3 regions of the Shinella sp. R2-11 genome follow, and region 2 is predicted to be linked to each of the others. Evidence: riboswitches for the same ligand, from Rfam matches in the RefSeq annotation. Region 2 holds a riboswitch; each other region holds the start of a gene.
The links. Region 2 has a riboswitch for cobalamin ahead of metE (5-methyltetrahydropteroyltriglutamate--homocysteine S-methyltransferase). Riboswitches for the same ligand answer to the same signal wherever they lie in the genome.
Positions count from the first base shown of each region.

Region 1: it holds a riboswitch for cobalamin, as region 2 does, so the genes downstream of both, cobU (bifunctional adenosylcobinamide kinase/adenosylcobinamide-phosphate guanylyltransferase) here and metE (5-methyltetrahydropteroyltriglutamate--homocysteine S-methyltransferase) in region 2, are expected to answer to the same signal.
Region 3: it holds a riboswitch for cobalamin, as region 2 does, so the genes downstream of both, ACZ1A1_RS22520 (aromatic ring-hydroxylating oxygenase subunit alpha) here and metE (5-methyltetrahydropteroyltriglutamate--homocysteine S-methyltransferase) in region 2, are expected to answer to the same signal.

Region 1 covers NZ_JBVAPC010000002.1:600,189-605,770, forward strand. The annotation lists gene cobN (cobaltochelatase subunit CobN) at 1-602, opposite strand, end outside; gene cobW (cobalamin biosynthesis protein CobW) at 905-1,954, opposite strand; gene cobU (bifunctional adenosylcobinamide kinase/adenosylcobinamide-phosphate guanylyltransferase) at 1,958-2,482, opposite strand; cobalamin riboswitch at 2,665-3,026, opposite strand; gene ACZ1A1_RS07585 (peptidoglycan-binding domain-containing protein) at 3,089-4,960, opposite strand; gene ACZ1A1_RS07590 (cobyric acid synthase) at 5,108-5,582, opposite strand, start outside.
Region 2 covers NZ_JBVAPC010000001.1:316,351-321,932, forward strand. The annotation lists gene metE (5-methyltetrahydropteroyltriglutamate--homocysteine S-methyltransferase) at 1-2,332, opposite strand, end outside; cobalamin riboswitch at 2,432-2,646, opposite strand; gene ACZ1A1_RS01570 (methylenetetrahydrofolate reductase) at 2,732-3,586, opposite strand; gene ACZ1A1_RS01575 (aromatic ring-hydroxylating oxygenase subunit alpha) at 3,762-4,991, opposite strand; gene ACZ1A1_RS01580 (PLP-dependent cysteine synthase family protein) at 5,108-5,582, opposite strand, start outside.
Region 3 covers NZ_JBVAPC010000011.1:29,205-34,786, forward strand. The annotation lists gene ACZ1A1_RS22500 (FAD-binding oxidoreductase) at 1-517, opposite strand, end outside; gene ACZ1A1_RS22505 (L-threonylcarbamoyladenylate synthase) at 527-1,501, opposite strand; gene ACZ1A1_RS22510 (diguanylate cyclase domain-containing protein) at 1,658-2,722, shown strand; gene ACZ1A1_RS22515 (DUF6656 family protein) at 2,728-3,333, opposite strand; cobalamin riboswitch at 3,630-3,823, shown strand; gene ACZ1A1_RS22520 (aromatic ring-hydroxylating oxygenase subunit alpha) at 3,926-5,170, shown strand; gene ACZ1A1_RS22525 (FAD-binding oxidoreductase) at 5,172-5,582, shown strand, end outside.

The sequences.
Region 1 (5,582 bases), on a different contig from region 2:
CCAGAGGGGGGTGAAACGCCGGCAACCTGCCGCCACGTGCCGATATCGACGACACCCTTCCCCGGCCACCAGATGCCGGCCTTGTCCAGCGGCATCGCCGGTTCCGGCTTTTCGCCGCCGAAGACCAGTGCATCCGCATAGGCGAGGAAGCGATCCGCGTTCTCCGCACCGCCCTCGTTGAGATAGGCCCAGAGCCGCTGGCGGTCCTCGTCGTCGATGCGATTGAAGGGGGTCAGGCCCTCGTCCGGCCGGTCGTCGCCCGGCAGCGCGACGAGCCCGACGCCATTGGCCACGGCGGTCGCCAGAAGGGCTTCCAGCACGTAGCGGAAATAGCTGGCCCCGCCGAGGGCGCGGATGACGATGAGTTTGGCATGCCGCGCCGTGCGCTCGACATAGGTGTCGACCGACATCGGATGCGACAGCGTGGCGAGACTGGCGAGGCGCAGGCGCGTCTCGCCGCCCCGCGCGCGATGGGCGGCGGCGATGGCGGCGAGTTCCGTGTCGGCGGCGGAGAGGAAGAGGATATCGCCCCGTGTCTGGCCAAGGTCGATGGCCTCCTTGCCGTCGGCGATGGTGCCTTTCTGGGCTAGCAGGAGGTGCATGGCATGCCCTTCGGCCCGGAGGCAGTCTCCCCCGCAGACGGAACTATCGAATGTAAAACGGCGCCCCATCCCCTTCTCCCCACCGGGGAGAAGGGGCCGGCAGGCGGATGAGGGGGATGCCGAAGGCAAGAAAGAGAAGTCATTCCGTGTCGTGCCCCCTCATCCGACCCTTCGGGCCACCTTCTCCCCGCTGGGGAGAAGGGAAAAGTGGCCACGCCGAATGCCATAGGCAAGCGCCCTGCCCCTGCGAGGGAGACGGCCGCCACGCCGAAGAGAGGAACCGCAGCACGCTCATGCCGAAATCACACCGCCGCCGCGATGGCGGCGCGGACGGCGGCTTCATCCATGTCGTGCAGGCCGATGACGACAAGGCGGGTGCCACGCGCTTCGCCGGGCGCCCAGGCGCGCTCGAAATAGCTGTCGATGCGGCTGCCGACGGCCTGGACGAGCAGGCGCAGCGGCTTGCCGGGCACGTCGGCAAAACCCTTGAGACGCAGCACGTCATGCTCGGCGATCACGCCCTTGAGGCGCTCGATGAAGGCGGCGGGATCGGCGACGGCGCCGAGCTCGACGACGAAGCTGTCGAATTCGTCATGGTCGTGCTCCTCGCCGTTCTCGTGCTCCAGCTCGTGGTGCGACTTGCGGTTGGCGATGTCGTCCTCCGTGCCGACGCCGAGGCCGAGCAGCACGGCGGCGGCGACCTCGCCGTTCCGCGCCTCGATCATCGAGGGCTTGCGGGCAATGCGCGAGGCGACTTCGTCGCGCACGGATTGGAGACCCGCGGCGTCGATGAGATCGGTCTTGTTGAGGACGATGAGGTCGGCGGCGGTGAGCTGGTCCTCGAAGAGTTCTTCCAGCGGGCTTTCATGGTCGAGATTCTCGTCTTCGACGCGCAGCGCATCCACCTTGTCGTGGTCGTCGGCGAAGCGGCCGGCGGCGACGGCGGCGCTGTCGACCACGGTGATCACGCCGTCCACAGTCACCTGCGTCTTGATTTCCGGCCAGTTGAAGGCGGCGACGAGCGGTTGCGGCAAGGCAAGGCCGGAGGTCTCGATGACGATGTGGTCCGGGCGGTTCTCGCGCTCCAGCAGCTTCGCCATGGTGGGGATGAAATCGTCGGCGACGGTGCAGCAGATGCAGCCGTTGGTGAGCTCGATGATGTCGTCCTCGGTGCAGGCCTCAGCGCCGCAGCCCTTCAGCACGTCGCCGTCGACGCCGAGGTCGCCGAACTCGTTGATGATGAGCGCGATGCGCTTTCCGCCGGCATTCTGCAGGAGGTTGCGGATCATCGTCGTCTTGCCCGCGCCGAGGAAGCCGGTGATGACGGTGGCGGGAATTTTCTGTTGCAGCATGGCTCAACCCTTCATTTTCAGCGGCAGTCCGGCCGCGATAAAATAGACTTCAGGCACGAGGGCGGCCACCTGTTGGTGCAGCCGCCCGGCATGGTCGCGGAATTCGCGCGCCATGCGATTGTCAGGCACGATTCCAAGGCCGACCTCGTTCGACACGAGGACCAGCCGGCCGGGGGCGCCAGCGATCGCGGCGAGAAGGCCGGAAAATTCGGCGGGAATGTCGCGCTCCTCCAGCATCAGGTTCGTCACCCAGAGCGTCAGGCAATCGACGAGCACCGCGCGGTCTTCCCGCGCTACCTCGCCGATGCGTGCGGCAAGGGCCAGCGGCTCCTCATGCGTCCGCCACCCGCCGCCCCGGTCTTCCCGGTGTTTTGCGATGCGCTGGCGCATCTCGTCGTCGAAGGCGCGGCCGGTGGCGATGTAATGGCGTTCGAGGCCGGTCCCGGCGACCAGCCTTTCGGCGAATGCGGATTTTCCCGAACGCGCTCCGCCCAGCACGAGCACGGCTCCGCCGTGAGGAACCGTCATCGTCCAGCGTTCCGGAAATTCATGTCGAAAGTGACCGCCATCGCGGCGGCCTCAGGCAGGCGCGATGGCAGGAGGCGCGCACGCGGCCCCGGCCGGACCGGCCCGGAGCCAAAGGGGTGATGTGGATAGCGCCATGACAACCTCCGTTCAGGCACAGGGGAAAAGCTCCCCGGATCGGGCGACATGCCCTCTGTCGGATGGCAGGTTTCCTGGCTCGCGGCGTCAGGTGCCAAGGCACCGGCGGAACGCTCTCACCTTCCCGGGCAGGCTTTGCGAAAGGCGGACGATTCGTAGAGATAGAGGCGTCCAACCCCGGCTTATCGCAAAAGAGCCCAGTGGCTTTTCCGATGGTTCTCCGGCGCCTTGTCGGGGTGGCACCATGCCGCCCCGCACGCCGTCGGTTCCATCGGCCGATCGTTCCTCGCCACTCTACAGTCGCGGGGTCGGCCGTGATTGCGGCGCCCGATCTGGGTCCACCGTGTCACGTTCCCTTCTCTCCCGGGCCGGTTTGCGGCCGTCGGGAACCATCCGATGGTCGGATGATTAAGCGTGCCCCGCCGCCAAGTCAATCGAGCGGCGGGCATAAGAAGCCCTTGTGCCCCGGCCTCAATAGCCGGGGATGATCACCACGCCGCCACGGCGATTGTAATAGCCGTCGTCGCGGTAGTACGGCCCGTCATAATAGCCGTCGACGGGGCCTTCCAGCATGTCGTATTCGCGCTGCCGCTGGTAGCGCCGCTGGCGGGTCTGGCGCGCCTCGGCATATTGCGCGGCCTCGCGCAGCACGCGGTACTGCTGGCGCGTGAGATAGCCGCTGGCGCGATAGCCCGACGCGCCCTGCCAGGCGGAGATCGCCGCGCGGGTGCGCGGACCGAAGACGCCGTCGGCGCCATAGGTGTTGTAGCCGAGCGCGCTCAGCCAGCGCTGGGCCTGGGCGCGCAGCGAGCGGTCCATATAGGCCTCGCGCGGATCGACCACGGGCTGCTCCACGGCCTTGCGCTCGGTGTCCGCGGTCGCCGTGCCGGTTTCCAGCCGCTTGGCCTTCGAGAGCGCGGCAAGTCGCTCGCGGGCATCCGCGAGGAAGCGGCCGTTCGGATAGGCCGCGATATAGGCGCGGAACGCCTTTTCGGAACCGTCGAGCACCGCCTTCTGGAACGTCTCCTCCTCGCGCCTGGCGTCCTCCGCCTTGCGGGCTGCGACGCCGCCGTCCTGACCGCCGGCGGCTTCAGCCTTGCCGGCATTCGCCGAGGCAGCGCCGCCTTCGGCCTGCTTGCGGGCGGCAGCGGCTTCTTCGGCGCGCTTTTCGGCCTCCTTGGCAAGGCGGGCGGCTTCCGCGGCCTTGGCCTCAGCATCCGCCGCCGCTTTCGCGGCCTCGGCCTTCAGGCGCTCCACTTCGGCCGCCTTCTCATCGGCAAGCTTGCGGGCGGCGGCAGCCTCCTGCTCGATGCGCGCCTTCTCGGCGGCAGCGGCCTTTTCGGCTTCGACGCGCTTCGCCTCAGCATCCCGGCGGGCGGCAGCTTCCTGCTCGGCGCGGGCCTTTTCGGCCGCGGCGGCCTCCTCGGCCTTCCTGCGGTCCACCTCGGCCTTGAGGCGCGCGGCTTCCTCCGCCTTCGCCTTGTCGGCGGCGGCCTGCGCTTGCGCCTTCAGGCGCTCGGCCTCGGCCGCCTTCTCCTCGGCGAGCTTGCGGGCCGCGGCTTCCTTCTCCTCGGCTTGAGCCTTCAAGCGGGCAGTCTCTTCGGCGCGGGCTTTTTCCGCAGCGGCGGCTTCAGCCTTCGCCTTTTCGGCAGCGGCGGCCTTCTCTTCGGCGAGCTTGCGGGCGGTGGCCTCTTTCTCCTCGGTCTCGGCCTTCAGGCGGGCCGCCTCCTCGGCGCGGGCTTTCTCCGCGGCAGCGGCTTCGGCTTTCGCCTTTTCGGCAGCGGCAGCCTTCTCTTCGGCGAGCTTGCGTGCGGCGGCCTCTTCCTCGGCCTTCTTCGCCTCGGCTTCCGCCTTCAGGCGCGCGGCCTCGTCGGCGGCCTTCTTCGCTTCCGCCGCCTTGCGGGCCGCCTCCTCCGCTTTCGCCTTCCCGGCTTCGGCGGCCTTCTTGGCCTCATCCGCCTTGCGGGCGTCTTCTGCCTTGCGCGCTTCTTCCTCTGCCTTGGCCTTTTCGGCGGCGGCCGTGTCCTCCGCCTTTGCCTTGGCGGCAGCGTCGTCGGTCGCGGCCTGCGCGTCCTTCGTCTTCGCGGCGGCCTGCAATTCGGCGATGCGCAGCCGCGCCATGGAGGCGAAGGTGCCCGTCGGGTATTGCTTCAGGTAGCGCTCGTACTGCGCAAGGTCGTTACCGGACGAGGCCTTCTGCCAGAAGGAGAACTCCTCCTCCCAGCGCTTTCCGGCACTCGTGGTTTCCTGGGCGCCCTGGGCGAAGCCGGCGGCCGGAAGACCGGCCAGCGACAGCCCCACAAGGCTGGCCAGAACGGAACGTGCGAGAGGTCCAGAACCCATGTATTCACCCTTTCGGATCGCGCGCAGGCGTCGGCGCCCGGAGGCCGGGCGGATTTTCGTCACTCCTTGCACCCAATTCTGGCGCAACTTTGGTGCGGCAGGCAGGGAGAGAAGGAACCCGATGGCTGTACGTTTCAGATGGCCGGTTTAATCAGCCGCGCCGAGAAGACCTTCGAGCCAGCCGCGGTCGAGGACGGCCTCCAGTTCTGCCGCGACGCCGTCGAGCGCCGCATCGACACTCGCGCGGTAATCGAACCCGCCGCCCGCGATGCCGAAATCGGCGAGCAGCCGCGCCCGGTAGGCGTCGCTGGAAAGCAGCCCGTGCAGATAGGTGCCCATTACCCGGCCGTCGGTCGAGCGCGCGCCGTCCGGCCGCCCGTCGATGCTGACGGCGGGGCGCAGCGCATCCGGCCCCGTCGTGCGGCCGAGATGGATCTCGTAGCCTTCCAGCGGCACGTCATATTGCAGCGAACGGGCGGCGCTGTTGCGCACGGTCTTTTCCGGCGCCATCTCCGTCTCGACGGCAAGCAGGCCGAGCCCTGCCACCTCCCGCTCGCCACCCTCGATGCCGAGCGGATCGGTGACGCGCTCGCCAAGCATCTGATAGCCGCCGCAGATGCCG
Region 2 (5,582 bases):
CCGCCGCCGGCGCGCGCAGCCGGCGGGCCGCCTCAACCATGTTGACGAGGGCGGGCCGCACCTCCTCCCACTTGCGCGTCTTGAGGCCGCAATCGGGATTGACCCACAATTGCCGGTCCTGAAGGCGCTTGCGGGCAAGCGACAGGAGGTCCGTCATCTCCCCGATCTCGGGTACGCGCGGCGAATGGATGTCGTAGACGCCGGGGCCGATCTCGTTGGGGTAGCTGAAATTGCGGAAAGCATCCAGGAGCTCCATCTTCGAGCGCGAGGTCTCGATGGAGATGACATCCGCATCCATCGCGGCGATGGCCGAGATGATGTCGTTGAACTCCGAGTAGCACATGTGGGTGTGGATCTGCGTCTCGTTTGCAACGCCGGTGGAGCAAAGGCGGAAGCTTTCCACGGCCCAGTCGAGATAGTGTTGCCAGTCCCTGTGGCGGAGCGGCAGGCCCTCGCGCAGCGCGGCCTCGTCGATCTGGATCATCTTCGCGCCGGCCTTTTCGAGGTCGGCGACCTCGTCGCGGATCGCGAGCGCGATCTGGCGGCACGCTTCGCTACGCGGGATATCGTCGCGCACGAAGGACCAGTTGAGGATGGTCACCGGCCCCGTGAGCATGCCCTTCACGGGCCGTTCGGTGAGCGACTGCGCATACTGCCACCAGCGCACCGTCATCGGCTTCGGCCGCGAGACGTCGCCGAAGATGATCGGCGGGCGGACATAGCGCGAGCCGTAGCTCTGCACCCAGGCATGCTGCGTGAAGGCGAAGCCGGAAAGCTGCTCGCCGAAATACTGCACCATGTCGTTGCGCTCGAATTCGCCATGCACCAGCACGTCGAGGCCGATCTCCTCTTGCCAGCGAATGGCGGATTCCGTCTCCTTCTCCAGGAAGGCCTCGTAGTCGCCGTGGCTGAGCGCGCCCTTGGCGTGGGCCGAACGGGCCTTGCGGACCTCGCTCGTCTGCGGGAAGGAGCCGATCGTCGTGGTGGGGAAGAGCGGCAGGCGGATCGCTCCTTCCTGCAGGCGGCGGCGCGCCTCGAAGCCGCTCTTGCGCGACTTCATGCCCGCGTCAATGCCGGCAATGCGGGCCTGCACGCGCGGATCGGTCACCTTCGGCGAGGCGGCGCGAGCCGCGATGGCCGCGGAGGCGGCATCCACGGCCTCGCGGACGGCGTCCCTACCCTCGGCAAGCCCCCTTCCGAGGGTCGAAAGCTCACCGAGCTTCTGGATCGCGAAGGCAAGCCATGTCGCAAGATCCGCGTCCAGCGCCGTTTCCAGTTTGAGGTCGATCGGCACATGCAGCAGCGAGCACGAGGCGGCGATCTCGACGGCATCCGCGCCGCGTGCCTTCACGACGGGCGCCAGCCGGTCGAGGATGGCGGCGAGGTCCGCGCGCCAGATGTTGCGGCCGTCGATGACGCCGAGCGAGAGGACCCGGTCGACACGGACGGCCCCGGCGACCGCATCGAGCTGTTCCGGCGCCCGCGCGAGGTCGACATGGAGACCGGCGACCGGCAGCGCGGCGGCAGCCGCAAGGTTGTCGCCGAGCGCACCGAAATAGGTCGCCAGCAGGATCTTCAGGCTTGGCGCCGCCTCGGCGAGGCGATCATAGGCGACCGCAAGGGCGTGGCGCTCGCCTTCGGTGAGGTCGAGTGCGAGGATCGGCTCGTCGACCTGCACCCAGTCGGCACCGGCGGCGGCGAGGCGTCCGAGCAGCTCCTCGTAGACCGGAAGCAGCCTCTCAAGAAGGTCGAGCGGCTTGAACGTCGAGGGCCGCGCCTTGGCGAGCTTCAGGAAGGTGACCGGGCCGAGCACGACGGGCCTTGTGTGGATGCCGAGCGCCCTCGCCTCCAGGAAATGATCGACGGGCTTCTGCGAAGTCAGCGTGAAGACCTGATCCTCCGAGACTTCCGGCACCATGTAGTGGTAGTTCGTGTCGAACCACTTGGTCATTTCGAGCGCCGGGACGCCGTGGCCGTGGTGGGCATGGCCGCAGCCGGCATTGCTGTCGCCCTCGCTGCCGCGCGCCATGGCGAAATAGACGGAAAGCGGCACCGCTCCGCCCTTCCAGCCATAGGCGGCCGGGATCGCGCCGACCATGACGGCGGTGTCGAGCACGTGGTCGTAGAGGGAGAAGTCGTTGGAAGGGATCTTCGTGATCCCCCGGTCACGCTGGAGCGCCCAGTTCTCGGCGCGCAGCCTTGCGGCCGTTTCGAGGAGGTCGCTTTCGGCGATCTTGCCGGACCAGTAGCCCTCGAGGGCGAATTTCAGCTCGCGGTGGCGGCCGATGCGCGGGAAGCCGAGAGTGGCGACCGGCAGAGTTCGATGTGACATTGTCATACCCCATTGGTTCGTGGGGGCATGGGTAAGCGGACGCGTGCGAGGACCGCCGCTGTCGGGCGGGTCGCAGCAACCACCGGGACACCCCGCCCGTGGACGTTATTTGTCTTGGCAGGTCTCCTGGCTCACGGGTCGCCGCCGCTGCCCGTCTTCCCAGGGATTTCGCCCCAGTGACATCGTGGACAACGGCTCGCCGCTTACAGTTGCGGGGGCAGCTCCGGCATTGCCGACGGATCGACGCACCGGATTCCCTCTTAGCCCTCGGTCAGGCAAGCCTGTGCCGGGGAACCATGACAGGGGGATTTCGTCCGAGAACGGGCGGAATGTCAATAGACATAAAGAAATCTTTATATCTTTATTTTCCCGAATGATGCCTTTGGCTGGCGCAGAACGTCACCAGGAGCCGCGCTTGCGCAGCCATGCGGCCGACTTGTCCAGCCCGCCGAAGGGGAAGACATGAATCTGAGTGATGGGACCCGGCGTCGCCGCGCGCCAGCGCTCCTCGACGGGGCCGACGACCGTTTCCGGCGAATAGCCGGCGGCAAGCGCCATGAGCCCGCCGCCATGCCGGGTCAGGACGGAGAGGGAGTTTCCGATCCCGCACATGGTTCCGTATTTGATGAGCGTCGTGATCTTGGCCGGTCCCGCGACGCCGAGATGGATCGGGATGTCGATGCCGGCGCGCACCAGCCCGTCCGCCCAGGCGATGGCCTTCTGCGCGTCGAAGCCGAACTGCGTGACGATGCGCAGGCGGGCATCCGTCCGCTCGGCGAAATCCAGCTTGCGGCGTAACGCTTCCAGCGCGACTGCGTCGGTGAAATCGGGGCTGCCCTCGGGATGGCCGGCAATGGCGAAATCGCGGATGCCGAAGCGGTCGAGAATGCCCGTTTCCAGAACGTCGAGCGAGGACGAGAAGGGCCCGGCCGGCGGCGTGATGCCGCCGCCGACCACCAGGACGTCCATGACGCCCGCCTCCTCTGCGAGGCGGCCGACGCGCCGTTCCAGCGCATCCCGCGAGGCGATCCGCCGGGCGGCGAGATGCGGCACCGGCACGCAGCCGGCCTCATGCAGCCGGCGGGCGGCCGCCAGCGTTTCCGCCTCGGTCTCCGGCGCGCCGATATCCGTCAGGTAGACGCGCACGCCCCGCGGCAAAAGCGTGACGAGGTCCGCGACCGGCGGGACCTGTTTCGGCAGGGCTTCTATCGAGGCTGGAAGCCGTCCCGTTTCCGTTCGCACCTGTCCGATCATTCTCACGCTCATGCCAGTTGAAGATAATGGCCTGCTATGGCGCCATTTTCCGGAAAGCGCAGCATCCAACGCGTCATACGCTTGACGGCTTGCGCAAAAGTATCGTGGAAGGCCGAAACGGCAAGGCCCCGCCGCAGGGGCGGGGCCTCGTATCGTGTCAAGAAGGCGCAGCCTTTCAGGCCCGGCCGATCTCGTCGAGATACCAGCCGATATAGCGCAGCTCGTTGTGCTCCATCGGTGCAATGGGGCCGGGCACGAAATAGTGCGAGCGCACCCCACGCGCCGTGTGCTCGATGATCGCCTTGTCCTCCTCGGTCGTCACCTTCCACAGCCAGGTGAGCTTGGCGAGGTCGTAGTCCCTGCCCGCCTCCGCCTTGCCGTCGACGAGCCAGATCAGCTCCATCTCGCAAGCCTCCGCCGATTTAGGGATGAAGCGGTAGATCATGCCGTGGTCGGGATAGCAGACGAGGAAGGTCGTGCCGCCGAGATGGATGGAGGTCACACCCCCGTCGAAGTCGCTGAAGCGCCCCATCAGCGGAGCGACCGCCTTGCCGTCCTCGCTGCCGCTCTGCACCCCGTCATAGAGCGCATAGCGGAAGGCGTGGATCGCCTCGCGGCCCTCGCGCGAGGTCTGCCAGTGATTGCCCGAGCCGACCTCGATGCCGAGCGCGCAGGTGCGGGCCTCCATCGCCTCGTTCAGCGCCTCGATCATGTGCAGCGGCTGCTCCAGCGCGTGGGTCTGGGAATATTCCGGATGCGCCGGACCGCAATGGTAGCATTCGACATAGTTCTCGACCGCCAGCTTCCAGTTGGCTGCGACGGGATAGCTCTCGCGGTGGGCGACGCGGGCGCTCGCCCAGCCATACTGGCCGCAGGTGGCGTGCAGCAGGTTCTCGACCTCGGAAAAATCGAGCGGCGTCTCGGCGAAACAGATGAAGATCAGTCCCTCGACGACGCGGACATGGATCTTGCGCAGGCCATGCTCGTCGCGGTCGAACTCCTTCGGCATCAGGCGCGCCGCCTTGAGGCTGCCGTCGTTGCCGTAGGTCCAGGCATGGTAGGGACAGACGAAGACGCGGGCATTGCCCTTCTGCTTCGTGCAGACCTCCGCGCCGCGATGGCGACAGACATTGAGCATGGCATGGATGGAGCCGTCGGCCGCGCGGGCGACGATCACCTGCTCGCAATCGATGCGGAAGACCTCGAAATCGTTGACGTTCGGGATCACGCTCTCATGGGCGATACAGTGCCAGTGGCGGCGGAACACCCGCTCCATGTCGCGCTGGTAGATTTCCGCGTCATGGTAGAACGGGCGGGCAAGCCCGTGCCCCGGCCGGTGCTCCGCAACGAGGCGATCGATGCGGTCGGCGTTGATGTCGATGACGGCTTCGGCAATGTGTCCCATACTGGTCGACCCTATCAGGCTGTTCGGTGAACCAGTATTCCGGGGCGCCTTCAGTCCGGCAAGATGGCGGGAAGGCCACGATTAATCGACAAGTTCGATCACGCGGCCTGCCGGCCTCAAGGCGCTTGGAGAACACCGGTATCGAGGAACGTCTCGATGGCGTTGCACCAGGGGGCGATGTCGATGCCGTTCTGCGCCAGCCAGTCCGCATTGAAATACGTCCCGGAATAGCGGTCGCCACTGTCGCAGATCAGCGTGACCAGCGAGCCCTCGCGGCCTTCCTTCATCATGCTGTCCGCAATCGAGATGAGGCCGAAGAAGTTCGTGCCCGTCGAGGCGCCGACGCGGCGGAACAGCCGGTCGGAGAGCACGTGCGCGGCGGCGATGGAGGCTGCGTCCGGCACCTTGATCATATGGTCGATGACCGTCGGGATGAAGGACGGCTCGACGCGCGGCCGGCCGACCCCCTCGATGCGGGACGGCGTCGTGCAGGTCGTCTCCATGTCGCCGCTCTTCCAGGCGTCGTAGAACACCGAGTTCTCCACATCCGTCACGCAAAGCCGCGTGGCAAGGTTGCGGTAGCGGATATAG
Region 3 (5,582 bases), on a different contig from region 2:
GGCCGAGGCAGAGATTACGCATGTTGCCATAGGCGAGCACGGCGGTGCCGCCGGCATTGGTGGAGAGGTTGCCGCCGATCTGGCAGGAGCCCTCCGAGCCGAGCGACAGCGGGAAGAGCCGGTCGACCGCCTCGGCCGCCTTGTGGATCTCCGCCAGCACGCAGCCGCCGTCCGCGACGATCACGTTGCCGACCGGATCGACGTCGCGGATGCGGTTGAGGCGGGAGAGGGAAAGCACGACATCCGCCGCGCCCTCACGGGGCACGCTGCCGCCGACATGGCCGGTATTGCCGCCCTGCGGCACGATGGCGGTGCGCGTTTCCGTGGCGAGCGCCAGGATCGCCGAGACTTCCCGCACCGAGCCCGGCCGCAGCACCAGCGGCGACGTGCCGTGATAGAGCCCGCGGCTTTCGACGAGATAGGGGGCGATGTCCCTGTCGTCGGAGAGCGCATAGCCGGGGCCGGTGATGTCCGCGAAGCGGGCGATGAGATCGGGGGAGAGCTTTGCCTGGACCATCTGTTCCTCTCAGCTTCTCGGGGCGGCCGCGCGCTGAAGGCGGTCGTTGATCGCTTCGCCGAGGCCGGTCGCCGGGATCGGCGAGAAGGCGATGGAGCGCGCGCCCACGGCATCGGCCTTCTTCATGTAGCCGAAGAGGTTGGCGGCGGCTTCGGCAAGGTCGCCTGCGGGGCTGAGGTCGAGCACCAGCGCGGCTTCGGCCTCGCCCGCAAGCGCCTTGCCGCCGAAACGGATGAGCACCTCGCCGGGTTTCACATCGCTCGCATCGAGCCGCACCGGCGCATCGGGCGCATAATGCGAGGCGAGCATGCCGGGGGCCACGATCGTCGCGCCGGCCGTGTCGTTGCGGGTGACGGGGCGGCCGATGACGCGCTCGATCTCGGCGGCGTCGAGCCCGCCGGGCCGCAGCAGCCGGATCGTCTCGCCCTCGACCTTGAGGATGGTGGATTCGAGGCCGACTTTCGCCGCGCCGCCGTCGAGTACCAGTTCCAGCCGTTCGCCGAAATCGTCGGCGACGTGGCGGGCGGTGGTCGGGCTGATGCGACCGGAGGTGTTGGCGCTCGGGGCGGCGAGCGGCCGGCCGAAGGCGGCGAGCAGGCGGCTGGCAATGCCGGTCGGCACGCGGATGCCGACCGTGTCGAGCCCGGCGCGGGCCAGCGGATGGATGGGGCTTTCGGGCCGGATGGGCACGACCAGCGTCAGCGGGCCGGGCCAGAAGGCTTCGGCGAGGCGGCGCGACAGCGGGTCGAAGACCGCGTGCCGCTCCGCCATGGCAAGATCGGCCATGTGGCAGATCAGCGGGTTGAAGCGCGGGCGGCCCTTCATTTCATAGATGCGGGTGATCGCCTGCGGATTGGTGGCGTCGGCGGCAAGGCCGTAGACGGTTTCCGTCGGAATGGCGACGGGAACACCCCGCCCGAGGGTTTCCACGGCGCGCGCCAGCGCCGTCTCCGCATCCGTTCGCGTGTCAACGATGTCCGCCATCTCGTCCTTCCGTCGCTTTCGGCTTCCTTTACAGGGCTTTGGCCGGGAATGCCAAGGCCGAAGCGCTTGCCTAAAATTCGAGCGACCGGATTAGAGCGGTCGAAAGAGGCGCCTGTTATGGAAGGATGACAATTCCCGCAGGCAGGTTCCCGTCCCATGGCTCAGAAGAAATCCTCGACGACCGATATCACGCTCAGGATCGCAGCGGCGATGAAGCAGATGGGCATCGACGGCCTGCCGCGCAACTACGAGCTGGTCTATGAGGCCTATGCCGGCAGCAACCCGGATCTCGTGCGCGATTTCATCGCGCTCGGCAAGTACAAGACCCAGGCGGCGCTCGACGAGCTCGGCCGCAAGTACCTGCCGCACCAGCACGAGGCGAGCGTGCTGCAGCGCTCGGCGGGCGCCATCAGCAACGAGATGAGCAACTTCATGGACCTGCTCAGCCAAGAACGGTCCTCGCTCAACGACTATGGCCGCCTGATCGGCGAGGCCTCGCAGGTCATCCGCAATGCCGGCGGCCTTGGCGAGGGCGCGCTCGGCAGCTCGCTCGAAGCCCTCCAGCGGGCGACGGAGCTGCGCGTCAGCCATACGGCGGAAATGGCGGAGAAGGTCGCCGCGCAATCGGCGGCGATGGACAGCATCCAGAAGGAGATGGCGGAATTCGAGGCGATGAAGTTCGTCGATCCGCCGACGAAGCTCGGCAACCGCCGCGCCTTCAACAAGGCGCTCGCCCGCGTCTATGCCAATCCGGAGCTGCCCATGCTCTGCGGCGTGGCGATCGCCGAGGTCGATGCCGAGCGCCGCTTCACGCCCGGCCAGATAGAGGCGCTCTCGGACCATCTCGTGACCTTCTACGGCGGGCTCATCCGTCAGGCCTTCCCGGCAAGCGACCTTGCCGTGCGCTTCGACGGCCTGCGCTTCGGCTTCCTCTTCCAGACGGCGGACGAGGGGGAGGCGACGCGGCTCGTCGATCTCCTGCGCGCGGCCTTCCAGACCGTGGCGCTGCGCGACCCGCGCACCGGGCGCAATCTCGGCAACCTCACGCTGTCGACGGGCCTTTGCATGTCGGACCGGGCGGAAAGCGCGCTCGACCTGACATCCGCCTGCGAGCGGGCGCTTGCCGAGGCGAAGGCGGCGGGCGGCGACCAGACGGTCGTCTACGGCCGCGGCGACGAGGTGCCGGCCGGCAAGGAATGGATGCTCTACCGGGCGTCGTGAACAGGCTATAGGGCTTGGATGACCTTGCGCAGCGCCTCGTCGTTCGCGCCGAGCATCAGCACGTTCTTCATCGCCAGCTTCGGATCGTCCGTGCGGAAGATCACGCCGTTGCCGCGCACCGTGCGGTCGATCCTGAGGCGGCCTTCCTCCTCGGCCGGCGCGATGGCGACGGCGAAATACATGCGTCCGGGCTTGCGCGAGATGCCGGCGAAGAACTGTTCCTCGTCGCCGATCTCGGCCAGGAAATTGGCCATGTAGAAGGCCCATTGCACATTTTCGAATTCCGCGAAGCGGCTGTTGGCGACGGTGATATGGCAATAGCCGAGATGCGGCGTCTCGGCGAGCGTGCGGTGGAAGACCAGCTTGGGAAAGCGGATCGATCGGTGGAAGCCGTTGATGCGCTCATGGGTGATGTCGCCGGCGCGTTCCAGCTTGCGGCCGGTGCGCTCGGCCACTTCCTCATAGCTGAGATAGCGCTTCTCGCTCGGGCTCCAGGCGATGCTCCGGTCGATGCGGCCGGTGCGCAGGAACTCCGTATGCACGGCGGATCGGGGCGGATTGGCCCGCTTGAAGGCGACGGCGTCGTAGTACCGGAATTTCGTCTGCTGCACGCCTCGGGTACTCCATCCACGCGTCCTGTCCGGCAAAAGTTTATGGAAACGTCGTTAAGTATTTCTTTCATTCCGCGACGTCGCAAACCCGTAAGGAATATGGTCGCAATATGACAAGGGCCGCCGCTGCGGCGCCGATGGGCCGAAAGCGCGGGAAACGCCCGCGGATTTGAAGCCTATCCATATGAGATATCAGGTAAAACAGAGGCCGCGGGTGCCGACCTCCCTGGCTGTGACCTGTCGTCAAATCAAGAGGCCGTGTCGTTTTCCGGCATGCCGTGCGGGCGCTCTTGCGCTTAGATAGGTTCACTCAAGGCGTCACCCTCGGCAGAGGGCGCGAAAATTGGGAAGCCGGTTGAAATCCGGCGCTGCCCCCGCAACGGTGTTGGAGGCGCGGAAAGCCCGACGGAGGAAGGATCCGGAAGGCGCCGCGACAGTCCCAGGAGGGACGCTCCTCAGCCCGGAAACCAGCCTGGAGGAACGATCGTGACGGCTGCGGCGGGCGGCCGGGAAGCGTGCAGTTCCGGGCTTGGTCCCGGGGGCCGTCTCCTTCCGTACGCCTCGGCGAATTTGGATATCTGAGGATCCCGGCATGGACATTCGCAGCGACGTGCTCCGCAAGCTCAAGAACCGGCGCGAAGGCTACAGCCTCGAGCAGGCCTTCTACACCGACCCCGATTACTACAAGCTCGACCTGGAGACGATCTGGTACCGCGACTGGCTGTTCGTCGGCCACGATTGCGAGATCCCGAAGGCCGGCAACTATTTCACCGTGCAGATCGGCGACTATCCCGTCGTCATCACCCGGGACCGCTCGGGCACCGTGCGCGCGCTGCACAATTCCTGCCGCCACCGCGGCTCGCGCGTCTGCACGCAGCACAGGGGCAGCGCCGCCAAGCTCGTCTGTCCCTATCACCAGTGGACCTACGAACTCGACGGTTCCCTGCTCTTCGCCCGCCATATGGACGAGACCTTCGACAAGAGCGAGCATGGCCTGAAGCCGGTCCATTGCCAGACGGTCGGCGGCTACATCTTCATCTGTCTCGCCGAGGACGCGCCGGACTTCGCACCCTTCGTTTCGCTCGTCGAGCCCTACATCGCCCGCCATCGCCTCGGCGAGACCAAGGTCGCCTTCGAAAGCACCATCGTCGAGAAGGGCAACTGGAAGCTCGTCTGGGAAAACAACCGCGAGTGCTACCATTGCGCGGCGAACCATCCCGAGCTCTGCCGCACCTATCCGGAAGCGCCGAGCGCGACCGGCGTGCAGGGTGCGCAGGACGATCCGGAAATCTCCGGCCACTGGGCCAAGTGCGAGGCCGCCGGCCTGCCGAGCCAGTTCCGCATGTCGCCGACCGGCCAGTTCCGCGCCGCACGCATGCCGCTGATCCAGGACGCCGAGAGCTACACCATGTCCGGCGCCCGCGCCGTGCAGCGCCCGCTCTCCAACGACGTGCTGGAAAACCATATCGGCGCGTTGCTGCTCTTCCACTACCCCACGACGTGGAACCACGTTCTGGCCGACCATGCCATCACCTTCCGCGTGCTGCCGCTCGGCCCCGAGCTGACCCAGGTCACGACCAAGTGGCTTGTCAACAAGGATGCGGTGGAGGGCGTCGACTACCGTCTCGACGAGCTCACCCATGTCTGGACCGAGACTAATGACCAGGACCGCCGGATCGTCGAGGAAAACGCCTTCGGCATCCGCTCCCCGGCCTACGAGCCCGGCCCGTACTCGCCCGTCGACGAAGGCGGCGTCATGCAGTTCGTCGAATGGTATTCGAACTTCATGGTCGACCGGCTCGACGGCTCCAAGCAGACGCTCTCGCGGGTAGCATGACATGAGTGCCAGCCACTTCCGCCACTTCGACGAACTCCATCCGTGGAACGACCGGCAGAACCTGCTGGAATGCATCGCCGCCACGGTGGAGACGGCGGACGTGATGACGTTCACCTTCCGCTCCGATCGCGACAACTGGTTCCGGTACCTGCCGGGCCAGTTCGTCACGCTCGAATTGCCGGTTTCGGAAGACGAGCCGGTGATGCGGACCTACACGCTGTCCTCGACGCCCTCTCGCCCCTATGCCGTCTCCGTGACGGTGAAGGCGCAGAAGAACTCGATCGGCACGCGCTGGATGTTCGAGAACCTGCGCCCCGGCGTGAAGCTGAAGGCCTTCGGGCCGCTCGGCGACTTCTCCTTCGTGCGCCATCCGGGCGAGAAATACCTCTTCATCTCCGCCGGTTCCGGCATC